2 regions of the Comamonas sp. MYb396 genome follow, and region 1 is predicted to be linked to the other one. Evidence: predicted binding sites of a transcription regulator. Region 1 holds the regulator's gene; the other holds the start of a gene.
What was found. The regulator FNR, encoded in region 1, switches genes on or off when oxygen is low (the NO sensors DNR and NnrR bind a similar motif). The targets are predictions, from matches to a motif close to TTGATNNNNATCAA.

Region 1 (3,490 bases):
CAGGTGCAAGGCCCCAATGTGTTCAGCGGCTACTGGCGCATGCCCGAGAAGACCGCGCAGGAGTTCACGGCCGACGGCTGGTTCAAGACCGGCGACGTGGGCAAGATCGATGCGCGCGGCTATGTGACCATCGTCGGCCGCAGCAAGGACCTGATCATCTCCGGCGGCTACAACGTCTACCCGGCCGAGATCGAGGGCTTCATCAACGAACTGCCGGGCGTCGCGGAAAGCGCGCTGGTCGGCGTGCCGCACCCCGATTTTGGCGAAGTGGGCGTGGCCGTGGTCATTGCCAAGGCGGGCCAGCAGCTCGATGCCGAGGGCATCATTGCGACTTTGAAAAAGCAGCTGGCCAACTTCAAGATTCCCAAGCGCTGCTTTGTCGTGGGCGAGCTGCCACGCAACACCATGGGCAAGGTGCAAAAGAACCTGCTGCGCGACCAGTACCAGGGCCTGTTCAAGGGCTGATGCGCCCATGAAGGCGGCCTGCGCCGCCATGACAAAACCCTCGCGCTGTGGCAGCCAAGAAGCTGCCACAGGCGAGGGTTTGCTATTGGGCGGATGCGCTTAGGTGGCGATCAGCGCAGCACCAGCACCGGTATCGTCGCATGGGTCAGCACATGCTGGGTTTCGCTGCCCAGCAGCAGGCGCTTCAAGCCCCGGTAGCCGTGCGATGCCATGACGATCAGGTCGCAGTTTTCCTTTTTCGCCGTCTCCAGCAGCGCCTCGGCAATCATGTCGGACTTGATCACCAGGGTCTTGATGGGCACGCCGGTGGCAGCGCCTTCGGCCACCACCTTGTCGACAATGCCCTGGGCGGCGCGTTCCCAGCCGTCCTCGATGCGCGCAATGTCATCGGGGTTTTGCATGGTGCTGCCCTCGAAGTAGCTGCGCGGGTAGTTGGGCGAGATGTTGACGGCGGTGACCGTGGCGTGGCTCAGCTTGGCCAGCGCGAGGGCGTGGCGCACGGCCTTCTCGGACAGCTCAGAGCCATCGGTGGCAAGCAGGATATGTTGGTACATGGCAGGCTCCTTTCAGGTCAGACGTAGGGCAGGGCGACCAGGGGCCAGCCTTGCCGTGGATTCAACACAGAGCATCGCCGCTTGCGGCTTGAGCGGATGTCGGATCAGACCGCGTTTGTATCCGCTGACGCGGCGACTTGGAATAGCTGCTTAGCTTAGGCCGAGCAGGCCTGGGTGTTGATCAGGCCCTGGAGCTTGTCGGTGTCCAGAATGCGCACATGGCGCTGCTTGACCTCGATGATGTTCTCCTCGGCAAACTTGGAGAAGGTGCGGCTGACGGTCTCGAGCTTGAGGCCCAGGTAGCTGCCGATTTCCTCGCGTGTCATGCGCAGGATCAGCTCATGCTGCGAAAAGCCCCGGGCATGCAGGCGCTGCACCAGGTTCAGCAAGAAGGCGGCCAGGCGCTCTTCGGCGCGCATGCTGCCCAGCAGCAGCATGACGCCATGCTCGCGCACGATCTCGCGGCTCATGACCTTGTGCACATGGTGCTGCAAGGCGGTCACTTCGCGCGACAGGTCTTCGAGCGAGGAGTAGGGCATCACGCAGACTTCGGCGTCTTCCAGCGCAATCGCGTCGCAGGAATGGCGGTCGTTGACGATGCCGTCAAGCCCGATGATCTCGCCGGCCATCTGAAAGCCGGTGACCTGGTCGCGTCCGTCTTCGGTGGCGATGCTGGTCTTGAAAAAGCCGGTGCGAATCGCATAGAGGGAGGTGAAGGTCTCACCGTTGCGGAACAGCGCGCTGCCGCGTTTGATCTTGCGCCGGGTGGCGACGATCTCGTCGATGCGCTCCATTTGTTCGGCCGACAGTCCCACGGGCATGCACAGCTCGCGCAAATTGCAGTTGGAGCACACCACTTTGATGGAGTTGGATGTCATGTATCAATACCCGTGAACAAATATTCATGTAGGAACGGCGTTCCTCGTATGCGCCTATTGTGCGTGCAGGCGCCAAATGGGTTCTTGATGTACATCAAGGACGCGTGGCAGAGCTTGGGGCACATTGGGGGTCCGCTAGGAAGAAGCCACATGATTTCCCTGACCCCCGACCTGCTGCGCCGTTTTGATGTTCCCGGCCCCCGTTACACCTCGTATCCTACCGCAGACCGATTTGTTGAAGCCTTTGCTGCGAATGAGTACAAGCAGGCGCTGGCGCAACGCGGCACCGGCCTGGCTGGCAGGCTCGCTCCGCTGTCCTTGTATGTGCATGTGCCGTTCTGCGCCTCGCTGTGCTACTACTGTGCCTGCAACAAGATCATCACCAAGCATGCCGAGCGGGCCGACGAGTACCTGGACTACCTCGAGCGCGAGCTGGACCTGCAGCTGGCCCATGTCAGCGCCCGTCCCACCATCAGCCAGCTGCACCTGGGCGGCGGCTCGCCCACGTTCTTGACCGATGCCGGCCTCAGCCGCCTGATGGACATGGTCAAGCAGCGTTTTCATCTGCAGCCCGGTGGCGAGTACTCGATCGAGGTGGACCCGCGCACCGTGAGCCGCGAGCGCCTGCAGCATCTCTACCAGCTGGGCTTTAACCGGCTGAGCTTTGGCGTGCAGGATTTTGACCCGCTGGTGCAAAAGGCCGTGCACCGCGAGCAGCCCGCCGACCAGGTGTTTGCCTTGGTCGAGCAGGCGCGTGAGATCGGCTTTGAATCTATCAATATCGATCTGATCTATGGTCTACCCCAGCAAAGCCCGGCCAGCTTTGTGCGCACGATGGAGCAGGTCAATGCGCTGCGGCCCGACCGCATTGCGCTCTACGCCTATGCGCACCTGCCCGAGCGCTTCAAGCCCCAGCGCCGCATCCAGGCGCAGGACCTGCCCAGCCCGGCCGACAAGCTGGCCATGCTGGCCCAGGCCCTGGCCGCGCTGGAAGGCGCCGGTTATGTGTATGTGGGCATGGACCATTTCGCCTTGCCCGACGATGCCTTGGCGGTGGCCAAGCGCCAAGGGCGCCTGCACCGCAACTTTCAGGGCTACAGCACCCAGCCCGATTGCGATCTGCTGGCGCTGGGCGTGTCGGCCATCGGCCGCATTGGCGCGACCTACAGCCAGAATGCCAAGACCCTGGAGGAGTACTACGACCTGATCGACCAGGGTCAGATCCCCGTGGTGCGGGGCCTGGCATTGACGCGCGATGACCTGCTGCGCCGCGCGGTGATCATGGGCCTGATGTGCCAGGGGAGCCTGGCGATTGAATCGCTGGAGCAGGCCTGGCTGATTGATTTTGCGCAGTACTTTGCCGCCGAGCTGGCCCAGCTGCGCGAGCTGCAGGAGCAAGGCCTGGTGCAGCTGAGCGACGAGGCGATCAATGTGACCGAGCTGGGTTGGTACTTTGTGCGCGGCGTGGCCATGGTGTTCGACAAGAACCTGCAGGCCGACCGCAACCGGGCGCGCTTCTCGCGGATTATCTAGCCCGCTCTGGCAAGTCTCAGCCCTGCCAGGCCGCCAGGCTCTTGTAGAGCATGTACGCGG
Region 2 (3,490 bases), on a different contig from region 1:
GACTACCCCGGCAGCAAGCCCGTCCGCATGGTCGTGCCCTTCCCGCCAGGCGGCGGCACCGACATCATCTCGCGCATCATTGCACAAAAGCTCAGCGAGCAAAACCACTGGACGGTGGTCGCTGACAACCGTGCCGGCGCGGGTGGCACCATCGGTATCAGCGAAGTGGCCAAGGCCCAGCCAACGGGCTATGACATCGTCATGGGCCAGAAGGACAACGTGGTGCTGGGCTACTACCTGTACAAGGGCCTGCCCTGGAACCCCGCCAAGGACCTGACCCCGATCGCCCATGTGGCCTACTCGCCGGTTATCATCGCCACCTCGGAAAACAGCAAGTTCAAGACCTTGAACGATGTGATCGCCGCCGCCAAGGCCGATCCCGGCAAGATCACCTATGGCTCGCCCGGCAATGGCACCAGCATCCATATCGCTGGCGTGCTGTTTGAGAAGGCGGCCGGCGTCAAGCTGACCCACGTGCCGTACAAGGGCTCCAACCCCGCCCTACTCGACACCCTGTCCGGCAATGTCGATCTGCTGGTGTCGTCCGTGCCCTCGGCCATTGGCCAGATCAAGGCTGGCAAGCTGCGTCCGCTGGCTGTTACCTCGGCTAAGCGCAGCAGCTCGCTGCCCGATGTGCCTACCGTTGCGGAACTGGGCATGAAGGGCTTTGATGTGAGCACCTGGTACGGCCTGTTTGGCCCCAAGAACCTGCCCGCGCCCATCGTCAGCAAGCTCAACACCGAGGTCAACAAACTGCTGGGCCAAAAGGAAGTGCAGGATTCCATCCTGGCCCAAGGCGCAGAGCCCCAGGCCATGTCCGTATCGGACTTTGACAAGTTCTTCCACAAGGACTTCCAGGACGCCAAGGCCATTGTTGAGGCCTCGGGCGCGACCATCCAGTAAGCCCCAGGGCTGGGATACGACAAGGGCACCTCGCAGGTGCCCTTTTTTGTGGCCAGGCCAAAGGCCCGAATGGCTAATGGCGATGCCAGCCTTCAGGCGCCGTCTCCCTGGAAAGCCTCGCGGCGCAGGGTCACCACCAGCGTATCGCGGTGGCCCGGTTCCTCACCCACTGGTTGGATCGGTGTGCTCTCATGAATCATGCGGGCATCGTCGAGCAGCATCAGCGACCAGGGCTCGGTCAAGGTAAAGCGCAGGCCTTGCGGGCCCTGGGCATCAAACACCCGGGTCTCCCCGCCCTTGATGCCTTCGCGTGCCACGAGAAACACGGCCACCAGGTCCACGCCATCGCGGTGCGCGCCTTCGGGGGTGGGCCTGCCAATGCCTTCGGCGGTGTCGATGCGGAACTGGTGGGCCTCGGTGTACCAGGGTGCCTGCCCAGTGCTGGGAAACAGCGCCTGCGCGGTATGCCCCAGCGCCCGCATGATCTGGCGCCAGGCGGGCAGCGCCTGGGTGCTGGCTGCGACGGGCTCAAACCAGCGCTGCATGCCGCCATGCAAGGCGTTGTATTCCACCGGCTGCCAGTGGGCGCGGTGCGTCACCGCCTGCACCTGGTCGTGCTGCACCACATAGCAGGAATGGCGGCGCTTGCGGTAGCGGCCACCGTCTTTCAGGTAGGCATCATGGGGCATGGCCTCCCAGTGGCTGCTGAGTGCTGCCAGCGCATCGGGTGGGCAGGCTGCCCACTGCGCCACGGCCGCAGGGCTGAGCACCGCATAGCCATAGGCGCGCAAGGTGCCGTCCACCTGGTCGGCATCACAATAAGGAGGAGGAAAGGACTGCATGTAAAACTCCGTCAAGCGGGCGAGCTTACGGCGGTCACAAAAGCATTGCGTGCTACACAACTTTGGGCAGCGCCGCAGCGCTGCCCGGTAGCCATCCAATCAATGAAAACGGCAGCAAGCCGGGTGCCGCCGCAGAGGTTACTGGCGCACCACCAACACAGGGATCAGACTGTCGCTCAGCACGCGCTGGGTCACGCTGCCCAGCACCAGCTTTTCCAGGCCCTTGCGGCCATGCGATCCCATGACGATCAGGTCGGCCCCCGTGGTTTTGACGGCTTCCATCACGCCGTCGTGCACGGAGTGGCCCTCGCCCATGACGGTATCGACGGGGATGCCCGCCTGCTCCATCGCAGTTTTGACAGCATCCAAGGCAGTGTGCGCATCGGCAGTGGCGGCAGACAGGTACTGCGCCTGGCCATAGGCAAAATCGGCGCCCACGCCGGTGAAGGGATAGGGATCGATCACATACACCGCAGTGACCTGGCTGCCAAAGGCCTTGGCAAGACCGGCGGCTTTGTTGACGGCGAGCATGGAGGTGGCAGACCCATCGACCGGCACCAGAATATGTTTGAACATAGTGTCACTCCTTTTTGTTGTTGCATGCATAACTTACTCTAAAACGCAGGGCCCGGCAAACCTGGCAGGCCCAGCAGCACTGCCACCTATGCGGCAATTGCGAGCGGTTTGCGCTGCATCAACCATAGCACTGCGCCAGCCCGCGCCGCATAATGTTTGCTCCGCCCTGCTGGGCACTGACGCGCGTATTCGCTATGACAACATCCCTGCGTTCCCTGGGCCGATCCCCCCTGCAAGTCTCGCCGCTGTGCCTGGGCGGCAATGTGTTTGGCTGGACGGCTGACGAGGCCACCAGCTTTCGCCTACTCGATGCCTGGCTGGATGCCGGCATGAACTTTGTCGATACCGCTGACGTGTACTCGCGCTGGGCGCCTGGCCACAGCGGCGGTGAATCGGAGCGCGTGATCGGCAAATGGCTGCGCAGCTCGGGCAAGCGCGCGCAGGTGGTGTTGGCCACCAAGGTCGGCAAGGACATGGGCGATGGCAAGGTCGGCCTGCGCCCGGAGTACATCCGCCAGGCGGTCGATGCCTCCTTGCAGCGCCTGCAGACCGATTACATCGATCTCTACCAATCGCATGACGACGACGCGCAGGTACCGCTGGCCGATGTGATGGGCACCTTTGGCGAGCTGATTGCCGAGGGCAAGCTGCGCGCCGTGGGCGCCAGCAACTACAGCGCAGCGCGTTTGGCCCAGGCGCTGCAGACCAGCGAGCAGCATGGCCTGGCGCGCTATGAGAGCCTGCAGCCGCTTTTCAACCTCTACGACCGTGCCGTGTTCGAGCAAGAGCTGCAGCCGCTGTGCGTTGCGCAGGGCGTGGGCGTCATCAATTTCTACAGCCTGGCTGCCGGCTTTTTGACCGGCAAGTACCGCAAGGCCGAGGACGCCAGCAAAAGCCCGCGCGGCGCCAAGACCACCCAGCTCTACCTCAATGACCGGGGCATGCGCATTCTGGCTGCGCTGGAACAGGTCAGCGCCCGTATCGATGCACCGATGGGCGAAGTGGCCGTCGCCTGGGTGATGCGCCAGCCGGCCATTGCCTCGCCGATCGCCAGCGCCAGCAACCTGGAGCAGCTGCAGTCGTTGATCCGCGCCAGCCAGTTGCAGCTGGATGCCGATGCGATGGCCACGCTCAACGCCGCCAGCGCCGAGGCTTGAAGCCCATAGGCC

Region 2: a site for FNR is predicted at 2,430-2,443, ahead of WH265_RS11900 (universal stress protein). Genes of this name have one in related genera too.

What each region holds. Positions count from the first base shown of each region.
Region 1 covers NZ_JBBGYU010000005.1:173,936-177,425, forward strand. The annotation lists gene WH265_RS13375 (malonate--CoA ligase) at 1-465, shown strand, start outside; gene WH265_RS13380 (universal stress protein) at 576-1,019, opposite strand; gene fnr (fumarate/nitrate reduction transcriptional regulator Fnr) at 1,175-1,897, opposite strand; gene hemN (oxygen-independent coproporphyrinogen III oxidase) at 2,048-3,430, shown strand; gene WH265_RS13395 (sulfite exporter TauE/SafE family protein) at 3,447-3,490, opposite strand, start outside.
Region 2 covers NZ_JBBGYU010000004.1:359,036-362,525, reverse strand. The annotation lists gene WH265_RS11910 (Bug family tripartite tricarboxylate transporter substrate binding protein) at 1-903, shown strand, start outside; gene WH265_RS11905 (2OG-Fe dioxygenase family protein) at 996-1,745, opposite strand; gene WH265_RS11900 (universal stress protein) at 1,884-2,321, opposite strand; gene WH265_RS11895 (aldo/keto reductase) at 2,516-3,478, shown strand.